One region of the Parasphingomonas frigoris genome, then DNA from elsewhere that is predicted to be linked to it. Evidence: predicted binding sites of a transcription regulator. Region 1 holds the regulator's gene; each other region holds the start of a gene.

What was found. Region 1 encodes LexA, which represses DNA repair genes until DNA is damaged. Its sites were predicted from a motif close to GTTCCNCNCTTGTTCT; they were not measured.
Region 2: the regulator LexA is predicted to act here: its motif matches at 4,889-4,904, upstream of U1872_RS03300 (DNA recombination protein RmuC).
Region 3: the regulator LexA is predicted to act here: its motif matches at 5,497-5,512, upstream of U1872_RS14470 (ribonucleoside-diphosphate reductase subunit alpha).

What each region holds. Positions count from the first base shown of each region.
Region 1 is NZ_JAXOJQ010000002.1:115,261-122,714, forward strand. Features, by position in the region: gene trpC (indole-3-glycerol phosphate synthase TrpC) at 1-132, shown strand, start outside; gene moaC (cyclic pyranopterin monophosphate synthase MoaC) at 129-596, shown strand; gene U1872_RS05800 (TonB-dependent receptor) at 863-3,208, opposite strand; gene U1872_RS05805 (molybdopterin molybdotransferase MoeA) at 3,582-4,778, shown strand; gene lexA (transcriptional repressor LexA) at 4,849-5,526, shown strand; gene U1872_RS05815 (ComEC/Rec2 family competence protein) at 5,637-7,454, opposite strand, start outside.
Region 2 is NZ_JAXOJQ010000001.1:704,446-711,899, forward strand. Features, by position in the region: gene U1872_RS03270 (HPr kinase/phosphorylase) at 1-8, shown strand, start outside; gene rapZ (RNase adapter RapZ) at 5-970, shown strand; gene U1872_RS03280 (PTS sugar transporter subunit IIA) at 984-1,391, shown strand; gene U1872_RS03285 (HPr family phosphocarrier protein) at 1,391-1,663, shown strand; gene U1872_RS03290 (TrmH family RNA methyltransferase) at 1,776-2,576, shown strand; gene U1872_RS03295 (tetratricopeptide repeat protein) at 2,674-3,333, opposite strand; gene U1872_RS03300 (DNA recombination protein RmuC) at 3,397-4,875, opposite strand; gene U1872_RS03305 (formate--tetrahydrofolate ligase) at 5,027-6,685, shown strand; gene U1872_RS03310 (hypothetical protein) at 6,874-7,059, shown strand; gene def (peptide deformylase) at 7,195-7,454, opposite strand, start outside.
Region 3 is NZ_JAXOJQ010000003.1:858,987-866,440, forward strand. Features, by position in the region: gene U1872_RS14435 (hypothetical protein) at 1-163, opposite strand, end outside; gene U1872_RS14440 (RelA/SpoT domain-containing protein) at 144-920, opposite strand; gene U1872_RS14445 (ribonucleotide-diphosphate reductase subunit beta) at 923-1,987, opposite strand; gene U1872_RS14450 (hypothetical protein) at 2,047-2,247, opposite strand; gene U1872_RS14455 (hypothetical protein) at 2,244-2,552, opposite strand; gene U1872_RS14460 (DUF2171 domain-containing protein) at 2,624-2,884, shown strand; gene U1872_RS14465 (endonuclease domain-containing protein) at 2,953-3,378, opposite strand; gene U1872_RS14470 (ribonucleoside-diphosphate reductase subunit alpha) at 3,443-5,383, opposite strand; gene U1872_RS14475 (sensor histidine kinase) at 5,785-7,182, opposite strand; gene U1872_RS14480 (response regulator) at 7,415-7,454, opposite strand, start outside.

The DNA of each region.
Region 1 (7,454 bases):
GCCGAGAGCGGGCTCACCACGCGCGCCGATCTCGATGCGATGGCCGAGCATGGCATCCGCTGCTTCCTGATCGGCGAAGCGCTGATGCGGCAGGACGATCTCGAATCCGCGACCAACACGCTGGTCGGATGAGCGACCTCACGCATCTCGATGCGGCTGGCGCCGCGCATATGGTCGATGTCGGCGGCAAGGCGGCGACGCGGCGCGAGGCGGTGGCGACCGGGCGGATCGACATGGCGCCCGCGGCCGCGCGCGCGATCCGCGATGGAACTGCGCTGAAAGGCGACGTGCTCGCGGTCGCGCGGATCGCCGGGATCATGGCGGCCAAGCGCACCAGCGATCTCATTCCGCTGTGCCATCCGCTGCCGCTGACCCGCGTGGCGATAGAGCTGGCGGTCGACGATGCCGGCGTCACCGCCACCGCGACGGCGGCGACCGAGGGCAAAACCGGGGTCGAGATGGAAGCGCTGACCGCGGTGTCGGTCACGCTGCTGACGATCTACGACATGGCCAAGGCGATCGACAAAGGCATGACGATCGGCGGGATCGGGCTGCTGACCAAGACCGGCGGCAAATCGGGCGACTGGGCGCGCTGAGGCGCGGCGGCGACGAGCCACAGGGCCCCTTCGCCGGGGGAGAAATAGAAGCCTAGAATTCGCGAACGGGGGCTGATCACCCCTTATCCTCTCCCGCAAGCGGGAGAGGCAACGCAGACTTGGTCCGCCTTCTTTAGGCGGGCCTAGTCGTAGTCGGTGAGGGCCTTCTTTTTATCGGCCGAAGCAGAAGAAGAAGCAGAAGACCCTCACCCAACCCTCACCCATGAAGAATGGGAGAGGGCTTGGGGGGTCGAAGGCGCTCTGCCTCAGAACTTGCCGCTGAGCGACACGCCGATGATCCGTGGATCGTTGAACACTGCGGCGTTGTAATTGTCGAGCACGCCCTTGAGGTTCTTCTCGTTGGTCACGTTGCGCGAGAAGACGGCGAGCTCATACTTGCCGTCGGGCGCGGTGTAGCCCGCCTTGACGCCCGCCTCGAACGTGCCGTCCGAGGTATACTCGACCGTCTTGTACGGCACGAAGCTGGTATAGCCCTGCAGCGTCACGTCCCCGCCGACGAACAGCGCGCCGCCGTTGCCGAGGCGGAAGTCGTAGCGGGCATTGGCGTCGAGCTGATACTTCGGCGCATTCGGCAGTGCGTTGCCGTTGATCTGCGCGAGCACGGCGGTGGTCGTACCGGCGCCGTTACGGACATTGAGCGTTGGGTTGAGCACGGTGCAGGTCACTGCGCCGTTGAGGAAGCACGCCGGGGTATAGACGCGCGTGTCGTTGATCTCGGTGTGCAGCACGCTGCCACCCAGACCCAGCGTGAAGTCGCGCACCGGGCGCCACGTCAGTTCGGCCTCGCCGCCCCACGCCTGCGCCTGGTTGGCGTTGAACAGCAGGCCGTTGTTGTTGGCGTCGTTGCCGTTCAGCTGGATGTTGTGGACCTTGTAGTAGAAGCCCGTCGCGTTGAAGCGCAGCGTGTTGCCGAACAGGTTCGACTTGAAGCCGGCTTCATACGACGTGATCGTCTCCGAGGTCGCCGTCACGAACGCCGAGCTGAACACCGCGTTGCGGCCCTGGATCGTCGGCCCGCGGAAGCCGTGCGAGACGCGCGCGAACACGTTGACGTTGGGGTCGACCGCATAGTTCAGGCTGCCCTCCCAGCTCGGCTGCGTGTCGGCGAGGCGAACATAGGTCGCCGCGGTCGCCGGGAATGTCGAGACACCGGCTGCGGTGCGCGGCGGGGTGACCAGGCGCGTGGTCTTCTCGTCATACGTCACGCGCACGCCGCCGGTCAGCGTCAGCTTGGGGAGCAGCTCGTAGCTCGCCTGGCCGAAGCCCGCATAAGAGGTGTTCTTGTTGCGCAGGACGACGAAGTTGTTCGGGTTGGGTGCCGTGCCGAACGAATTGTTGAGCAGGAACACGCCGCGCTGGGCGAACTCGGTGATGTCGCGCGATTCGAAGTAGATGCCGCCGATCTGCCACTTGAAGCGACCATTGCCGTTGCTGGCCAGCCGGACTTCCTCGCTCAGCTGGTCGAGGTCGCGGACGCGGCCCTGGCTCTGCGCGGTGTAGCGGATGCCGGCATAGTTGGCGCCGACGCCGCCGTCGGTGTCGCCGCGGCTGTAGCCTGCGGTCGTCTCATAGGCGGTGATCGAGGTCAGCGTGACGCCGCCGAAATCGTTCTTGGCGTTGAACGAGGTACCGTAGGTCTTGTACGCCTGCGGGTTGTTGTTGCCTTCGTCGAGGCCGACGCTGGCGCGCGGTGCGGCGCTGACGTCGTTGGTGCCGCGCGTGATCGCACCGCGATGGAAGATCGACGAGGTGCCGCTGTAATCGCGCGCATGCGCCGAGAGCAGGCCGGTGAAGCCGGTGTCGGGCGGAGTCAGCATCAGCTGAACGCGGATGTCCTTCTCCTCGAACCCGCCGAGCTTGTCCTTGCCGCCGACGGTGCCGTCGTCGCTGACGCCGTTGAAGGTGTTGTCGATCCAATTGTCGCGACGCTGATACAGGCCCGACACGCGGAAGCTCAGCACGTCCTTGACGATCGGGCCGCCGACGCCGGCATCGACGCTGACGGTGTTGTACGTGCCATAGGATGCAGTCGCGCGGCCGGTGAACTCGTTGGTCGGGCGATTGGTGTCGAACTTGATGATGCCGGCAGTGGTGTTGCGGCCGAACAGCGTGCCCTGCGGCCCGCGCAGCACTTCGATCTGGTTGACGTCATAGACCGGGTTCGACTTGAGCACGACATGCTCGAGCACGACGTCGTCCTGGATGATCGACACGGGCTGCGATGCGCCGAGGTAGAAATCGACGTTGCCGAGGCCGCGGATGTAGAAGCGCGGGAAGATCTTGCCGGTGGTCGTCTCGGCGTAGAGGCCGGGGACGCGGTTGGCGAGTTCGAGCAGCGTGTCGCTGCCGCCCGAGGTGTAGGTGCGCAGGTCGGCACCCGACAGCACGCCGACCGAAACCGGGACTTTCTGCAGGTTCTCGCTGCGGCGCTGCGCCGTCACCACGATGTCGCCGAGCGAGTCGCCCTCTGCCGGTGCTGCGACGCTCGTGGCAGCGGGCACGTCCTGCGCCTGCGCGACGCTGGCGCTCGCAACGGCGGCGAAGGCGGTTCCGACCAGCAAGGCGGATTTGACGACGAGCGACTTGGACATGCGATTCCCTTTGATGTTGGATGTTCTGCGGACATCGAAAAGCGAGCGCGCCGATCCGTTGCGGACCTTGCGCGCGATGGGGCGAGCGATCTTCAGCGTGGTAAAGTCTGCCCCCAGCCGCGCCGCTAGGCCGGAGGTATGACATTTTCATGACAGCGCGCCATCGCCAGCAACATTGTCTGCGACCTGTGGTTTTTTAGTCGCGGCGGGTCTTTCCGCACCGAAGCCCGGCTGCGTTCGCTTCGGCAGGCCGATTAGGCGGCGACGCTAGGCCGAGCGCCGCGGCCTTTGCCCGTTTGACAGTCAGGCGCAGTCGCCGCATCCGCCGCTGACGCCCGTGCAACGCTTTGCACGGTGCCGCATTAGGACGCTCATGCCCGATCCGATCCGCCCGCCGCTGCTCTCCGTTCCCGACGCCCAGGCGCGGCTGTTCGCGCTGGGATCCGCGCCTGCAACCGAAGATGCCCCGCTCGCCGCCGCGGCCGGGCGCTGGGCGGCGGCCGACATCGTAGCGCTACGGACCCAGCCCGCCACCGCCGTCTCGGCGATGGATGGCTATGCGGTCCGCTTCGATGATCTGCCAGGCCCGCTCGCGCTGATCGGCGAGAGCGCGGCGGGGCATGCTTTCAGCGGACATGTCGGTACCGGGGAGACGGTCCGAATCTTCACCGGCGCGGCGATGCCATCGGGCGCCGACAGCGTGCTGGTGCAGGAAGAGGCGGTGCGTGACGGTGCTGTCGTCCGGCTAACGGGGACGGGCCCGGTGCGCGGCGGCAACGTCCGCCGCCAGGGGCTCGATTTCAGCAGCGGCGATCTGCTGGTGGCGAAGGGCGAGCGGCTGACGGCCGCGCGGATCGCGCTGGCCGCGACCGCCGGGCACGGTGCCGTGAAGGTCGCTCGACGGCTGCGGGTCGCGATCGTGGCGAGCGGCGACGAGCTGGTCGCACCGGGCGCGGCGCTCACCGACGGCGGGTTGCCGGAATCGAATGGCGCGATGCTCGCGGCGCTTCTCGCCGACCTGCCCATCGCGCTGATCGAGCTCGGCATCCTGCCTGACCGGCTCGACGTGATCACGGATGCCTTCGCGCGTGTCGACGCCGATATACTGGTGACGACCGGCGGTGCTTCGGTCGGCGATCATGATCTGATCCGTCCGGCGCTCGCCGCCGCGGGCGGAAGTCTCGACTTCTGGCGAATCGCGCTGCGGCCCGGCAAGCCGATGCTCGCCGGTCGACTGCGCGACACGATCGTGCTGGGCCTCCCCGGCAATCCCGTCTCGGCGTTCGTTACCGCGATCCTGTTCCTGCGTCCGCTCATCGCCCATCTGAGTGGCGCGGCCGATCCCGCACCGCGCCGTTTCCTCGCGACGCTCGGCGAACCGCTCCCCGCCAACGACCATCGCCAGGACTATCTGCGGGCCGAAACCCGCGCCGGTCGCGTCCATTCGGCGGCGCGTCAGGATTCGTCGATGCTGGCCACATTGGCCCGCTCCGACTGCCTGATCGTCCGCGCGCCGCATGCTCCTGCGGCGCAAGCCGGCGACTCGGTGGAAATCCTCGCCCTCGGCTGAGCGGCGTGCTTGACGGGCGATTTTTCGTTCCGTATAGGTTCGTCGTCTGTTCCGACGAAAGGGCGCCGCGATGCTTACCCGCAAGCAGCATGAGCTGATCTGCTTCATCAACGACCGGCTCGACGAGACCGGGGTTTCGCCGTCCTTCGAGGAAATGAAGGAAGCGCTCGATCTCAAATCGAAGTCAGGGGTACACCGCCTGATTAGCGCGCTCGAGGAACGCCAGTTCATCCGCCGTCTGCCCAACCGCGCCCGCGCGCTCGAAGTGCTCAAGATGCCCGAGCGAGGCACCAAGCCTGCAGGCAAGGCGGCCGCACCGAGCCCGGTTGCAAGCAACGTTCGCCACGTTCCCGAACCCGCCAACGACGTGATCGAGATCCCGCTGCACGGCCGGATCGCCGCCGGCGTGCCGATCGAGGCATTCGAGGGCGCATCAATGCTCGCCGTCCCCGCCGCGCTGCTCGGCAGCGGCGAACATTATGCGCTCGAAGTGTCGGGCGATTCGATGGTCGAGGCCGGGATCCTCGATGGCGATTACGCGCTGATCAAACGCCAGGACATCGCGCGCGACGGCGAGATTGTCGTGGCGCTGATCGAGGAGAGCGAGGCCACGCTCAAATTCTTCCGCCGCGAAGGCGCGATGGTGCGGCTCGATCCGGCGAACCGCGCCTATGATCCGCAGCGCTATGCCCCCGCGCAAGTCCGGGTGCAGGGCAAGCTGGCCGGTATCCTGCGACGCTACGACTGAACCTCGCACAGCGGGACGCGAGACCGCGTTGGCCTAGGCCATCGTTGGTCGCGCGCATCCTGACCCGGTTCGTCTGCCGGCGCCTGCAGGTCGCGATCGCAGCCCATTCGTCAGTGCGCCTGCCGCGTATTCCCACGTCGTCTCCACCGTGGTGCTCGGCGGACCACCCCGGCATCAGTCGCCGCGATCCACGGATGGCGGTCGCCCGCGTGGCGCACGGTCCGCACCGAGCGCGACGGGAACGCAATAGCGATGCCGCCCGTGCGCGCCAACGTCGGCCGATCGAGCCTCAGCCAGTGCGGCGCGCACCGCCGCGGCAACCGCCGCTCGCTGATCACGATGTCGGCCTCCGCGCAGGCCGCGACGAGATCGGCGGTGGGAACGAGATAGCCGCTTCGCGTCGCAAGCACGCGCCACTGCCGCCCGCCAGCCATCCGCGTCATCAGGCACAGATCGCGGCTGCAGCGGGCGTCTCGCTGCTCGGACAGCAATACCGGCAAGTCCGTAATCCCGCCATTTTCCGCCATCGTGTCGGCGGTGTAGTCGCCGGTCCGGTCGCGCAGCAGCGCCAACCCGCCATCGGCGGTTCGGATTGCGACATGCCGTCCATCGCCGGTGACGAGAAGGTCGGGCGGCGGGGTCGCGAGCGCCCACGCGGCCCCGATCAGCAACGGTAGAGCCCCCAAGCGCCGCCATTGCGTGCGCCACAATGCGATCCACAACCCACCCGCGACCATCACGCCATAGGCCCCGGCCGGCATCGCGGGCAACGGCGCGACCGAGCCCGGGATCGCCGCGGTCGCATGCGCGATCCACAACAGCAGATCGAGCGAGCGCGCCGTCAGCCACCAGAAGGGCGCCCCCGCGCCGACCGCGTCGAAAAGCAGCGCCAGCGCCTCGAGCGGCATCGTCACGAAGGTCGTGAGCGGGATGGCCACTATATTGGCAATCGCGCCGTAAAGCCCGGCCTTGTGGAAATGGAACAGCGAGATCGGCACCAGCGCCAGTTCGACCACGATCCCCGTCAGCAGGAGCGAGGCGAACGCGCGGGCGCCCGCAGCGAGCCGGCTTTGCTCGCGCGGGCCGAACCAGTCGCGGACCCGCGGATGCTCATGCAACGCGACGATCGCGGCAACCGCGGCAAACGACAGCTGGAAGCTCGGCCCGCCCAGCGCCTCTGGAAAGAGCAGCAGGACGATCGTCGCCCCCGCCGCGACCAATCGCAGCGTCAGCGCCTCGCGCCCGAGCGCCAGCGCGACCAGCACCAGCAGCGCCGCGACGCACGAGCGGATCGTTGGCACGGCGGCCCCGGTCAGCAAGGTATAGCCGATCGCCGCCAGCGCCCCCGCCGCCGCCGCGATCAACGGCACGCGCATCCGCAGCGCCAGCCACGGGCTGAGCGCGAGGAGTCGACTGACCAGCAGCATGACCGCCCCGACCGCTGCAGTGATGTGCAACCCGCTGACCGACAGCAGATGCGCGAGCCCCGACCGCCGCATCGCATCGCTATCGGCAAGCGGAATGCTGCCCTGGTCGCCCGTCACCAACGCGGCGGCGATCCCGCCCGCGCCGCCGCCGCCGACGCTTGTCTGGATATGCTGCGACAGCCGCATCCGCAGTCCACCGCCGGTCGTGGCAGACCCAGCCACGATCGCGATTGGTCCGAAACCCCGCCCCGTCGCGCCGATCCCGTCGAACCAAGCGGTCCGCGCATAGTCGTAAGCTCCCGGCACCGCCGCCGTCGGCGGCGGCATCAATCGCGCGGAAAGCCGCAACGTCGCGCCGGAGGCGAGGCCCACGGGCACATCGAGCGTCGCCAGATTGACGCGGACGCGTGGCGGCAGCACCGGCAGCGCGCGCCTGCGTCCGTTCGGCGCAGCCTCCGCGACTACGCGCAGCGGCGCCAGTTGCACGCGCACCAGATCGCG
Region 2 (7,454 bases), on a different contig from region 1:
CGCGATGAAGCACGATCCCAAAGATATCCTGCTCGTTACCGGCATGTCGGGTGCGGGAAAGTCGACCGTGCTGCGCACGCTCGAGGATCTCGGATGGGAGGTGGTCGACAATCTCCCGCTGCTGCTGCTCGACCGGCTATTGAGCGCGCCGCTGCCCGAAGGAGTCGAGCGGTCGGGGCAGCCGCTCGCGCTCGGCATCGGCGCGCGGACCCGCGATTTCGACCCCGACCGGATCGTGTCGCGGATCAAGCAATTGCGCGAGGCGCACGGCTACGACATCGGCACCTTGTTCCTCGATTGCGCCGGTGGCGAGCTCGAACGGCGCTATTCCGAGACGCGCCGCCGCCATCCGCTCGCGCTCGACCGGCCCGCGTCGGACGGCATCGCGCGCGAACGCGAAATGCTGGCACCCTTGCGCGGTTGGGCGAATCGGCTGATCGACACCACTACCCTCACCGCGAACGAGCTGGCGCAGCAGGTGCGGACGACCTTCTCGGGCGAACAGCTCGGCGAGCGGTTGGGCGAGCCGACGCTGTCGGTGACGTCGTTCGGCTTTGCGCGCGGGCTGCCGCGCAATGCCGACCTGGTGTTCGACATGCGCTTCCTGCGCAATCCGCACTGGGTGCCCGAATTGCGGCCCGGGACCGGGCTCGACGCCGACGTCTCGGCCTATATCGCCGAGGATCCGGCCTATGACGCCGCGCTGGCGCAGATCGAATCGCTGCTCTTGCTGCTGCTGCCACGCTACCGCGCCGAGGGGAAATCCTATGTCACGGTGGCATTTGGCTGTACTGGAGGGAGACATCGCTCGGTGCATGTGACCGAGCGGGTTGCGGCGCGGTTGCGCGCCGAAGGATTTTCGCCCACGGTCGCGCACCGCGATCTCGCCGCCGCTCCCCAGGACTCGCTGGAGGGCATGCGCGACGAGACGCCGGACGAAACGATGGCTGATGGGGCGCCTGTTGCATGAGTTTGGTGGAACGATGATCGGACTGGTTCTCGTAACCCACGGCCGGCTGGCCGACGAATTCGTCACTGCGATGGAGCATGTCGTCGGCAAGCAGGAAGGCGTGGCGACCGTCAATATCGGTCCCGAAGACGACATGGAGGCGCGCCGCAACGACATAGCCGAGGCGATCGCGCGCGTCGACACCGGGCGTGGCGTCATCCTGCTGACCGACCTGTTCGGCGGCACGCCGTCGAACCTCGCCATCTCGCTGATGGAGCGTGGGCGGATCGAGGTGATCGCCGGGATCAATCTGCCGATGCTGATCCGGCTCGAATCGGCGCGCAAGAAATTGAAGATCGTCGAGGCGGTCGCCGCGGCGCGTGAGGCCGGGCGCAAATATATCTCGGTTGCGTCCGAAGTGCTGGGCGAGGCGGCCGCCTGATGGCTGTGACGCGGTCGGTGCTGATCACCAACAAGCGCGGGCTGCATGCGCGTGCGTCTGCCAAGTTCGTCACGCTGGCGGCGGCTCAGCCGTGCGAGTTGCTCGTCGAGAAGGACGGCGCCGGATCGGTGACGGGCACCTCGATCATGGGGCTGATGATGCTCGGCGCGGCGAAGGGCGACACGATCATCATCTCGGCCGAGGGCGACCATGCCGAGGTCGCGGTTGGTGCGCTGTGCGACCTGGTCGAGGCGAAGTTCGGCGAGGATTGATACGCCTTCTTCCCCCCTTCCGCTTGCGGGAGGGGTTGGGGGAGGGCATGTGGCGGCGATGCGCGATGACAGCCCCTCCCCTAGCCCCTCCCACAAGTGGGAGGGGAATTAGATGCCCCGCGAAATCACCGCTTATTCCAACCCGCTGATCAAGCGCGTCCGCTCACTGCGCGAGAAGCGTCATCGCCGCGACGAAGGGCTGTTCCTCGCCGAGGGGCTGCGCATCCTGACCGAGGCACGCGAGGCCGGGCGGATCCCGCAATTCCTGTTCTTCGCGCGCGACAGCGCCGCGCATCCGCTGGTCCAGGCGCTGGTCGTCGCGGTCGAGGCGAGTGGCGGCGAGGCGATCGAGACCGTTCCCGACATTCTCTCCAAGCTCTCGGGCAAGGACAATCCGCAAGCGGTGGTCGGCGTGTTCGCGGAGTTCACCGCGACGCTCGACTCTCTCGACCGGAGCAGCGCACACACCTGGCTGGTCGCCGAGCGGCTGCGCGATCCCGGCAATCTCGGCACGATCCTGCGCACTGGCGACGCGGTCGGTGCGGGCGGGCTGATCCTGATCGGCGAATGCGTCGATCCCTTCTCGGTCGAGGCGGTGCGCGCGAGCATGGGCGCGCTGTTCACCGTGCCGGTGGTGCAGTGCGAATGGGATGAATTCTTGCCGTGGCTGCGCAGCGGGCCGGGGCAGCTCGTCGGCCTGAGCCTCGACACCACGGTCGATTACCGCTCGGCGCGCTATGCAGCGCCGACTTTCCTGCTGACCGGCAACGAAGCGCAGGGCATGCCCGACGCCTATGCCGCGCAGTGCGACCTGCTGGTCAAGATCCCGATGCTCGGCAAGGCCGACAGCCTCAACGCCGCGGTGGCGACCGCAGTGATGGCGTATGAAGTGCTGGGGCAGCGTTCGACCTAAGGCTGACGCCGATCGAGCTTCCGGGTTTCGATAACATCAGTTTCACGGGAAGAGGATTTCAGGCAATCTCGGGTTGGACGCCGGCAAACGGAGACCTTTAGCTCGGGGTGCGGCGCTGGTCGGCGATGTAGCGCAACTCGTTCTTGGCCTTGGCGTCGTTCGGATCGAGCTCGAGGCATTTGCGATACAGCGCCTCGGCCTCATCGAACTTGCGCTGTTCGCTCAGCGCATAGCCCATGCAGCGCCACGCCAGCCCTTGCTCACGCTTCACCCGCTCGGGCGCGGAAAGATCTGCATAGCCCGACGCGCGCTCGCACAGCTCGAGCATCTTGGCCCAATTGCGCTCGGGGCGGTAGGATTGGCCGAGCTCGGTGAGGAAATGCGCATGCATCGGGGCGAGCTCGACGAGGCGTTCGTAGGTGGCCCGCGCTTCGGGCAAGCGACCGAGATCGACCAGTGCATAGCCCTTGACGAACAAGGCGTCGCAATAGTCGGGACCGAGCGCGACGGCATCCTGCTTCGCGCTCGCCGCCATCCCCATGTAGGCGAGCGTCTGGACGGTCGTCATGCCGCAGAAGCGGCGGCGCTTTTCGCTGGCCTGCGCCTGTTCGAATGCCGCAATCACCGGGCCGATCGTATCGAGCGCGACCTGTGCCTGGCCTTTCAGCAGGGCTGCCGATGCCGCGTCGAGACCGGTCCGTTGTGCCGTGGCGGAATCATCGGACGCGGCGGTTGCCGGGCTCGCCGCAAGGGCCATCGCGACAGCTATCCAAACGTCCCGCCGCATGTCCCATCCCCCGAGCCGATTCGCGCTAGACGATTAGTCTGCCACGCTTTCTTCGGATTGCGGCAGCAATTTCGGCGTGTCGTCATAGCGTGCGAGCACTTCGACCGGCGACACATCCTCCAGCTCGCGCGCGCCGGTCTCGATGTTGAGGTCGCGGAACTTGCGGCCGGTGACCATCAGGCGTCCGTTGAACGAGTTGGAGAAGCTGTTGAAATTGTTGACCGCGCTGTTGAGCCCTGCCCCGACCTTGCGCAGATCGTCGGCCACCTTGGCGAGGCGGTCGTGCATTTCCTTGCCGAGCCGGCCGATCTCGGCGGCTTCCTTCGCTAGCCGCTCCTGACGCCATACCGCCGCGACGGTCCGCGCGATCGCGATGAGGTTGGTCGGCGTCGCGAGCAGAACGCGCTTCTCGAAGGCGAAGTCCCACAAGGTCGGGTCCTGCTCGAGCGCGGCCGAGAGGAAATGTTCGCCAGGGACGAACATGATGACGTAATCGGGCGCGTCGGCGAACTGGCTCCAATAGGCCTTGTTGCCGAGCCCGTTGACGTGTGCGCGCATCGCCGCAGCGTGCAAAGCGAGGCCCTTCGCGCGCTCCTCCTCGTCGACCGCGCCGAATGCGTCCTGATAGGCATTGAGCGACACCTTGGCGTCGATCACCAGCGCACGCCCGCCGGGCACCTTGACGATCGCGTCGGGGCGCAGCCGCCCGCCGGCGCGCTCGTCGGCGTCGCCGCTCGCGACCGAGACTTCAGTCTGGAAGTCGGTATGTTCGGACAAGCCACAGGTTTCGAGCACATTCTTCAGCTGCTGCTCGCCCCAGCGGCCGCGCGACTTCGGTGCGTTGCGCAGCGAATTGACGAGCTTGGCGGCCTCGCTCGACACCTTCTCCTGGCCGACGCGCAGGCCCTCGATCTGGCCCTTGAGCTGATCGAACGCGCTGACGCGATCGAGCTCGACCTTGGTCACAGCCTCCTCGTAGCGCAGCAGGCGGTCGCTGACCGGCTGGAGCATCGACTTGAGGTTGGCGCCCGCCGTTTCCTCGGACTGGCGGAAGCGCTCGTCGGCGCGCTTGAGGAAGATATCCTGCGCATCCGTGAGCAATTTGTTCGAGACTTCGGCGAACTGCGTCGCGAGCAGCTCCTTGGCGTGGAGCAGCTCGGCGATCCGCGTCTCGTGCGTCTCACGTACCATCTTGAGCCGCGCTTCGTCGGCGTCGCGCATCTCGGCGAGGCGGCTCTCGAAGGCAGAGCTATGCGTTTTAAGCGCGGTATTCTCGAGCCGGGCGATATCGCGCTCGTTGCGGATCGCGGTGAGCTCGGCGCGCAGCTGGTCGGCGGCGCGGGCGCGCTCCTCGGCGCTGGCGAGATCGACGATCGCGCGCTTGAAATCGGCCTCGCGCGCCGCGGCGTCGGCGCGGACGGCGGCGAGCGGGCGCCCGGCAAGCACCCAGCCCAGCGCCAGCCCGATCAGCAAGGCGGCCATCGCAAGCAGGGCAATCGTCAATCCGGTCATCTTGGGTCTCGCTGGAACATTGAGCGAACCAGTAGCCCGCGCGTGACGGATGGTAAATGCTCGCGCGACGGACCGAGCGGTAATGCCCCGACACAATCCTGCGTCATCATTCTCTACCTGCCCTTTTGCTTGGGATTTGGTAGGGCAAGGTATGCTCACCGACATTGCCATCTCGCGCGCCGCAACCCTGCAACCCATCGGCGCCATTGCGGCGGCGGCCGGCATTCCGCCGAAAGCGGTCGAGCCCTATGGCCACCACAAGGCGAAGATCGACCTTGCCGCCCTCCCGGCCACCACACAGGGCAAGCTGATCCTCGTCACCGCGATCAACCCGACGCCGGCGGGCGAAGGCAAGTCGACGACGTCGGTCGGGCTCGCTGACGCGCTCAACCGGACCGGACGCAGGACGATGCTCGCGCTGCGCGAGCCTTCGCTCGGGCCGTGCTTCGGCACCAAGGGCGGCGCGACCGGTGGCGGCTATGCGCAGGTCGTGCCGATGGAGGACATCAACCTCCACTTTACTGGCGACTTTCACGCGATCACCTCGGCGCACAATCTGCTCGCGGCGATGATCGACAACCATGTCCATTGGGGCAATGCACTCGACATCGACGTGCGGCGGATCGTCTGGCGGCGCGTGCTCGACATGAACGATCGCGCGCTCCGCGACATCGCCCAGTCGCTCGGCGGCCCGGCCAATGGCTATCCGCGCGAAAGCGGCTTCGACATCACCGTCGCTTCCGAGGTGATGGCGATCCTGTGCCTCGCGACCGATTTGCATGATCTCGAGGCGCGGCTCGGGCGGATCGTCGTCGCTTATACGCGGGGCAAGCAGGCGGTGACCGCCCGCGATCTCAAGGCCGATGGCGCCATGGCGGTGCTGCTCGCCCAGGCGATCAAGCCCAACCTCGTCCAGACCTTGGAAGGCACGCCGGCGTTCGTCCATGGCGGGCCGTTCGCCAACATCGCGCATGGCTGCAATTCGGTGATCGCGACCCGCGCGGCGCTGGGGCTGGCCGACTATGTCGTAACCGAGGCCGGGTTCGGCGCGGATCTGGGCGCGGAGAAGTTCTTCGACATCAAGTGCCGCCAGGCCGGGTTGAAGCCCGCGGCGGCGGTGATCGTGGCGACCGTACGGGCGCTCAAGATGAACGGGGGTGTTGCCAAGCCCGATCTCGGCGCGCGCGATGCCGAGGCAGTGCGACGCGGTGGCGTCAATCTCGCACGGCATGTCGAGAATGTGCGGGCTTTCGGCGTACCGGTGGTGGTGGCGATCAACCGCTTCGATGGCGATACGCCCGAGGAAGTCGCGGTAATCCACGAGATCGCCGCCGCGCAGGGGTGCGAGGCGGTGCTGTGCTCGCATTGGGCCGAGGGTGGCGCGGGGGCGATCGCGCTGGCCGACAAGGTTGCCGCGCTGGCCGACGCGCCGTCACAATTCGCGCCGCTCTATCCCGATGACCTCTCGCTGTTCGACAAGATCAACACCGTCGCGACGCGGATCTACCGCGCCGAGGAAGCCGTCGCCGAGCCGTCGGTGCTGGCGCAGCTCGCGCGGTTCGAGGCGGCGGGGTTCGGGCATCTGCCGGTGTGCATGGCGAAGACGCAGTACAGCTTCTCGACCGATCCGGCCAAGCTCGGCGCGCCGACGGGACATGTCGTGCCGGTGCGCGAGGTACGGTTGAGCGCGGGCGCGGGCTTCGTGGTGGCGATCTGCGGGGAGATCATGACGATGCCGGGCCTGCCGAGGGTGCCGGCGGCGGAAGGGATCCGGTTCGGGGCAAACGGCGAGATCGAGGGCTTGTTCTAGCGGGGGATCGATGCCCTGTGGCGCGACGCCGTCCGGGACGCGCGCAAAACACGTGCCGCCCGGGTTGCGTAAACCATAAAATACATCAATCTTTTTGCGGCTATCGGTGCGGAAGCTTCCTTGGTACGGCGTTGCTCGAACCCGGTATTATGCTGACGAGGGGGCGTACGATGGAACGGTTTTCGCCAATGTTCGTGCTGATTTCGATATTCGTGTCGGGCAGCATTGGCGCGTCGGCCGGGTTTGTGATCGGTGGGCTGATGGCGTCGGGCAAGGTGAGCGACCTCGAATCCCGGGTCTACTTGCTCGAGCGGCTCATTACGAAGCTGACGGGCGAAGCCGCCCTGCCCGCCGAAGTCACGGATTTCCGATAATCCACCGACCCCACGAAGGATCCGGAAACGCCCTGGCGTCGGTGACGGCAAGCCCCTCGGCAAGCGCGGACGCCCTCACCGATCGGCGGAAATATTGGCCGCCACGGCCTCACCAAGCGCGATAGGCCCCCCGGATCACGCCGCCTTGCGCATCTTCGTCAGCTTCTTGAGCAGCATGTCGCGCTTGAGCTTCGAGATGTGGTCGATGAACAGCACGCCATTGAGATGGTCGATCTCGTGCTGCAGCGCGGTTGCGAGCAGGCCGTCGAAATCGCCCTCGTGGGCGGCGCCCTGCTCGTCGAGCCAGCGCGCGCGGCAGCCGGTTGGGCGCTCGACCTCGGCATATTGCTCGGGGATCGACAGGCAGCCCTCGTTGTAGAACGAGGTTTCCTCGC
Region 3 (7,454 bases), on a different contig from region 1:
CATCCGCCTCGCCGAGAAACTCCTTTTCATAGTAATTGTAGCGGTCGATCGCTCTGTAAACGTTATCAAAAGAAAGTATTGTAAGATCGCTATCATTTTCCTTTGCTGTGGCAACAAGAGGAAATATCAAAATATTGTTTTTCTTAAAATCGATCGACACCATTTTTGAGTTCACGCGACGAAATAACTCTAAAACTCGTGTATCTCTCTCCAATGCGTCGAGTTTTTTTTATCAGATCTCCCAACGACTTATCTGGATAGCAAGAGGTGGAATATTCATAAACTCTTGCTAGAATTTCACTGGCTATTGCAAAAAACTCTATGACGTCCGGACTACCTTGTCCGAATTTTGGATTGTTATGCGTTAGCAGGCCGGCTACTTCAACGGCGGTCGCCCAGGAATGCTGAAGTAAAGTGCGGTATTGTATCTCAACAAGCAATCCGTTGAAAGCCAAGCCACTGTCTGATCGGACGTTGTATTCGTAAACGTCATGAACCCCTCTGTATCCGTCCTCCTTCGGATGAATTAGATAGTTCCACCTATCGTCTTCGATGTGCTTTCGTTTATGAGCGAAGCGCGCTGAGTGAAAATCACGCCTGAATTCTATTAAATCTTCAAGGATAGGAAAGATAACCCGACAGCCGGCAATGTCATGCATGCGGCCAAGTTGCATGTCAGGAAAGCGCTTTAGCTTATTAAGAATCGTCGCGCGCCTTTTAAGGCGCGTTCCTACGATAACCTCGGTGCCGCGAGATCGACGTCGAAGATTGGCTTGGAATGTATTGATTACATAAGCATGGGCCGCCCGCCACTTTTCGAGTGCTGCTACATCTTCTGGCGTCTCCTTATTCTGGCTAATGCGAATGCCAGCTTTGGAGACTTGCTTTCTCGAAGTGGTGGGGGGCGCCCAGTTTCCCATAGCTATTCCGCCGCAACCCCCGCCCGCGAGAACATATCCCCCGCGTCGCCGGCATCCTCATTCGCCACCGGAACCCCAACACCCGCCTTCGCCTTCTGGCGCTTGTCGAAGCCGTCCCAAACCTCGTTCCAATTCCCGCGCGTCGCCGCCTTCGAATATTCGGTGGCGCGCTGTTCGAAGAAGTTGGCGTGCTCGACGCCGTTGAGCATCGGCGCGAGCCAGGGGAGGGGGTGTTCGTCGATCATGTAGATCGGCTTCATCCCCAGCTGCCCCAGGCGCCAGTCGGCGATGTAGCGGATGTACTTCTTGATCTCCTTGGGGGTCATGCCGTTGACCGGGCCCATCTCGAACGCGAGATCGATGAAATTGTCCTCGAGCCGGACAGTGTGCTGGCACATGTCGGCAATGTCGTCGCGCACCGACTTGGTCATGCAGTTGCGCTCGGCGCAGAAGGCGTGGAACAGCTTGATGATGCCCTCGCAGTGGAGGCTCTCGTCGCGGATCGACCAGGTGACGATCTGCCCCATGCCCTTCATCTTGTTGAAGCGCGGGAAGTTCATCAGCATGGCGAAGCTGGCGAAGAGCTGCAGCCCCTCGGTGAAGCCGCCGAACATCGCGAGCGTCTTGGCGATGTCCTCGTCGGTGTCGACGCCGAAGGTCTGCAGGTAATCGTGCTTGTCCTTCATCTCGCTATATTCGAGGAAGGCGCCGTACTCGCTCTCGGGCATGCCGATCGTGTCGAGCAGATGGCTGTAGGCGGCGATGTGCACCGTCTCCATGTTGCTGAACGCGGCCAGCATCATCTTGATCTCGGTCGGCTTGAAGATGCGGCCGTATTTCTCGTGATAGCAATCCTGCACCTCGACGTCCGCCTGGGTGAAGAAGCGGAAGATCTGCGTCAGCAGGTTGCGCTCATGGTCGCTGAGCTTCTGCGCCCAGTCGCGGCAATCCTCGCCCAAGGGCACTTCCTCGGGCATCCAGTGGATCTGCTGCTGGCGCTTCCAGAAATCGAACGCCCAGGGGTATTCGAACGGCTTGTACTGCTTGCGGGCTTCGGTGAGGGACATGGGTTTGGTACTCCGGGACTATGTTCTGGGGATGGGTTGAAACTGGGGGTGAAACGGGGTCAGGCGGCGACGCTCCAGCGCCACATCGCGCTCGCCGACATCAGCAGCACGATGCCGAGCGACAGCGCCATGATGCCGATCATGCGGAAGGCGTAGACCTTGCCCGGCGCACTCGGCCGCGTGAGCGACAGCAGCAGGCCGGCGCCGATCACCGTGAACAGCACGGCGACCGCGTACATGATGGCGATCGACAGGCTCATCGCCGCACCACGCGCGTGACGTAGACGGTGCGCGTGCGGTTCGCGCCGACGCCTAGGAAGACGATGCCGATGAAGAAGCCGAAATCGTACCAGCCGCCCTGGTTGGGGACGGCATAGACCGCGATATCGGGCACCAGCAGCGACAGCACCCAGGCGACCGGGAAAATGAAGCCGTGCCACACGCCGAGCAGGAAGCCGGGCGAATCGGCGCCGTGCTGCACCGCGCTCGACACCTGATGCGCGCACGCGGCGAGCAGCAGCGGGGTTGCCAGGAGGGCGTTGCGGAGGCGTAACAATCGCATCATAGTCTCTCCCGTGCATCCAATGCACCGACGGCGCGTTGGGGGCTGGCAATCATAGCACAGGAGCTACCATCATGGTCGACGCATCGCAGATCAAGGAACATGCCGAAGTCATCGGCGCAGACGGCGTCCATGTCGGCACCGTCGACCACGTCGAGGGCGGCCGCATCAAGCTGACGAAGAAGGATTCGGGCGCGCAGGTCAACGAGGGCAAGACCGCCCACGAAGGGCATCATCACTACATCTCGCTCGGCCTGGTCGCCGATATCGAGGACGGCAAGGTGCGCCTCTCGGCCAACGCCGACGTGGCGGTGACGTTCGAAGAAGAGAAATAAGCTAAAAGCCCCTCTCCCTTTGGGAGAGGGTGGCCGAGCGTAGCGAGGTCGGGTGAGGGCAGTGCGGGTCATTCCGCGCTGCCCTTTCCGTATGCGCTGTCCTCACCCTTCCCACGCGGCTGCGCCGCGCGGGCCCCTTCCCTCTCCCGGAGGGAGAGGGAGATGGACGCGATCACGCCGTCGGTATTGGCCACCACGTCGGTGTTTGAGAAGCGCAGCACGTGAAATCCTTCCGCTTCCATGATCTTGGTCCGGCCTGCATCGCGCGTCTCGCGATCGGCATGCGTGTCGCCATCGACCTCGATCACCAGCTTTTCCGAAAAGCACAGGATGTCGGCGTAGAACGGCCCTACCGGCGCCTGGTGGCGCCACTTCAGCGTCGGGAAGCTTTCGCGCAGCGCCCGCAACAGCCGGCGTTCCGGCTCTGGTGCTTCGCGACGTAATCGCCGCGCGCGCGGAACGGTGCCGACCGGCTGACGTGCATATAGCCGCATCCTGTCCTCACCCTTCCGCCGCTTCGCGGCTCCCTCCCTCTCCCGTAGGGAGAGGGAATTTAGCTCACTGGCACGCCAGGCACTCGTCGTAATCGGTCGTCTCGAACTCGTATTGCGGCTTCTCGATCGTGTTGTCGTTCTCGACCCCGCCGGCAAAGCCAGCGCGCTGGATGCTCTTCGAGCGCAGGTAATAGAGCGACTTCACGCCCAGCTCCCACGCGCGGAAGTGGAGCATCAGCAGGTCCCACTTCTCGACATCGGCCGGGATGAACAGGTTGAGCGAGGTCGACTGGTCGATGAACGGCGTACGATCGGCCTGGAGCTCGATCAGCCAGCGCTGGTCGATCTCGAACGACGTCTTGTAGCAATCCTTCTCCTCGGTGCTGAGGAAGTCGAGATGCTGGACCGAGCCGCCCTGCTCGAGGATCGAGTTCCAGATCGCGTCCGAGTTCTTCGATTTGTCGATCAGCAGCTTCTCGAGATACGGATTCTTGATCGAGAAGGAGCCCGACAGCGTCTTGTGCGTGTAGATGTTCGCCGGGATCGGCTCGATGCACGCCGAGGTGCCGCCGCAGATGATCGAGATCGACGCGGTCGGCGCGATCGCCATCTTGCAGCTGAAGCGCTCCATCACGCCCATGTCGGCGGCGTCGGGGCACGGACCGCGCTCCATCGCGAGGTGCATCGAGGCTTCGTCGACCTGGCCCTTGATGTGCTTGAACATCCGCAGGTTCCAAGACTTGGCCATCGCGCCCTCGAAGGGCAGGCCGCGCGCCTGGAGGAAGCTGTGGAAGCCCATCACGCCGAGGCCGACCGAACGCTCGCGCATCGCCGAGTAAGCGGCGCGCTCCATGCCGGGTTCGGCGCGGTCGATGAAATCCTGCAGGACGTTGTCGAGGAAGCGCATGACGTCCTCGATGAAGCCCTTTTCGTCCTTCCACTGGTCCCACGTCTCGAGGTTCAAGGACGACAGGCAGCACACCGCGGTACGGTCGTTGCCGAGATGGTCCTTGCCGGTCGGCAGCGTGATCTCGCTGCACAGGTTCGAGGTCGAGACCTTGAGCCCCAAGTCGCGGTGATGCTTGGGCATGCCCTTGTTCACATGATCGGCGAAGACGATGTACGGCTCGCCGGTGGCGAGGCGCGTTTCGACGAGCTTCTGGAAGAGCGAGCGCGCATCGACGGTCGAGCGGGCCGAGCCGTCCTTCGGGCTGGTCAGCGTCCATTCCGAACCCGCGCGCACCGCTTCCATGAAGGCGTCGGTGATCAGCACGCCGTGGTGCAGATTGAGCGCCTTGCGGTTGAAGTCGCCGCTGGGCTTCCGGATTTCGAGGAATTCCTCGATCTCGGGGTGCGACACGTCGAGATAGACCGCCGCCGAACCGCGCCGCAGCGAGCCCTGCGAGATGGCGAGCGTCAGCGAATCCATCACGCGGACGAACGGGATGATGCCGCTTGTCTTGCCGTTGAGGCCGACCGGCTCGCCGATGCCGCGGACGTTGCCCCAATAGGTGCCGATCCCGCCGCCGCGCGACGCGAGCCAGACATTCTCGTTCCACGTGTCGACGATGCCGCCGAGGCTGTCGGGCACCGAGTTGAGGAAGCACGAGATCGGCAGGCCGCGGCCCGTGCCACCGTTCGAGAGAACGGGGGTCGCCGGCATGAACCACAGCTTCGAGATGTAGCCATAGAGGCGCTGCGCATGCGCTGCGTCATCGGCATAAGCCGACGCCACCCGCACGAAGAGATCCTGGAAGGTCTCGCCCGGGAGCAGATAGCGATCCTTGAGCGTGTCCTTGCCGAAATCGGTCAGCAGCGCGTCGCGCGAATGGTCGACCTCGACAGGATAGAGCTGCGCGTGGATTTCCTTCGAATCGCCCCGCGCGGCGAGCTTGCGATCGGCCGTGCCCTTCCCATCGGTCGGTGCCGCCACGCCTGCGTCGAGCGCCTCGATTGCATCGGTAGCCATAGTCGTACTCACTTCCCCGGTATCCCGAAAATCCATGTTCCGCGTCCCTGTAAACTCATCCACTGTTCCGTCGCAGGGACCGCCTGCGTTCCCGATCCGTTCGAATCGGAGAGCGAGCTCCCAGCGTAGCATTTCGAAGGCGACCGGCGAGAACAAAAACGGACCACTGCGCGTATCAAACGCAGGATGGATCGTTACCGCAAGATAGGGATGCGGTGGATGTTCTACTAGCGCTTGGGTTCGCCCCCGAACTCTACCCCTACAGATTGTGCCGGTTCGTCCAAGGACACAATAGCGTAAATGACGCTTTAGGGACTCGGTTCGTCGCTAATTTGAATCCGTTCGTGGCCTGGCCGAAGCGGACCTATCGCGCGACGCGCGGTCAAAGCTGGCCTCGCTCAAACGCAAGGGACCGAACCGGGAACATGACGATTTTTTCACGCGTCGGCGGAACGCGCCATCGGCAGGGCGACGATCGCTTCGAGTCCGCCCGCGGCGGCGGTCGCGAGCTCGAGCGTGCCGCCATAGAGCGTCGCCAGCTCCTGCGCGATCGACAGGCCGAAGCCGTGGCCGTCGCCGCGTTCGTCGAGTCGCTGCCCGGCGGCGAGGGCCGCAGCGCGGGCGTCGGGCGCGATCCCGGCGCCGTCGTCGGCGATGGCGAGGCGGACGAAGCGCGCGTCGGGGGCGGGGGCGGCGGAGACGGTGATTCGCGCAGTCGCCCAGCGCCAGGCATTGTCGAGCAGATTGCCGATCAATTCTTCGAGATCCTGCCGATCAACCGCGACCCGCAGCGCCGGATCGATCGCGACGGTCGCCGTCACGCCGCGTTCGGCATGGATCCGCGCGAGTGCGTTGACGAGATCGGCGACGACCGGCGCGAGCGGCGTGGCGAGCCGCAGCGCGCCACCCGGCGTCGCGGCGCGCGCGCGGCCGAGATGGTGGCGCACCGCCTGGTCGATCCGTGCGACCTGCGCGCGCAGCGACCCGTCGGGGTCATGTTCGGGAAGCGCGAGCGCCAGCGTCGCGAGCGGGGTCTTGAGGCCGTGCGCGAGGTTGGCGACATGGCCGCGCGCATTGGCGAGCGCGGCGGCATTTTCGGCGAGCAGCGCGTTGATCTCGTGCGCGAGCGGGGCGAGCTCGGTCGGCTGATCCTCGGGCAGCGTCGCCGCCGTGCCCGCGCGGATCGCGGCGAGGCTCGCGCGCATCGTCGTGAGCGGGCGCAGGCCGATCCGCAGTTGCACGAGCGTGGCGACGGCGAGGGCGAGCCCGAGCAGCAGCAGCGAGCCGAGCAACGGCGCCATCGCCGCGCGCAGCGGCCGATCGACGATCGCGCGCGGCGCCGAGGCGGTGATGCGGACCGGCCCGCGCGGGGTGGCGAGCGTCAGGCTGCGCGCGTGGCGCATCCCGTCGCGCCCGCGCCAGTCGAGCGCCTGCGCGCGGTTGCCCCGGCGGTCGGCGTGATGCTTGGGGTCGCGCGGCGGCTGCGCGCCCGCTGGATCGGGGGGCGGGGCCGGCGGTGCGCGCATCGCATCGAGATCGGGTGCTGCGGGCGAGGCGATCGTCCGGCCCGGCGCATCGATCCGCCAGCCCCATCCACCGGCCGGATCGTCATAGGGCGCGGCGAGGATCAGGCGGCTGCGATCGACCGTCCCATCGGACTGCACCGCCTGCGCGAGCACCGCGATCTGCGCGTCGAGCTGGTCGTCGAGCCCGCGCGTCACGAAGCGATCGAGCACCGCGCCGATCGTCACCGCGGCAAAGGCGAGCGCGACGAGCGTGGCGACGAGCGCGGTGGCGAGCAGGCGGCCGTAGAGCGAGCGGGGGAGGAGGGTCATGGGGTTCGAGCCCGCTTACTGACTGCAAGCCCCTCCCCTTTAGGAGTGCCGGGTAAACTGCGCCCCGCGCGGTTTAGGTCAGGCTGGGAGCCTGACCGACCCGGCACTGGGTTGGGGTGGGGAAGTAACGAGCGACACGCTCGGTGAGACACGGCCCCACCCCCATCCCCTTCCCTGAAGCGGAGGGGCGCATTTAGGCTGGCAAGCGCTCCGCTGAGGAAAAGCACGCAGCTCACCCTTCCACCACGCGATAGCCGCGCCCGCGGACCGTC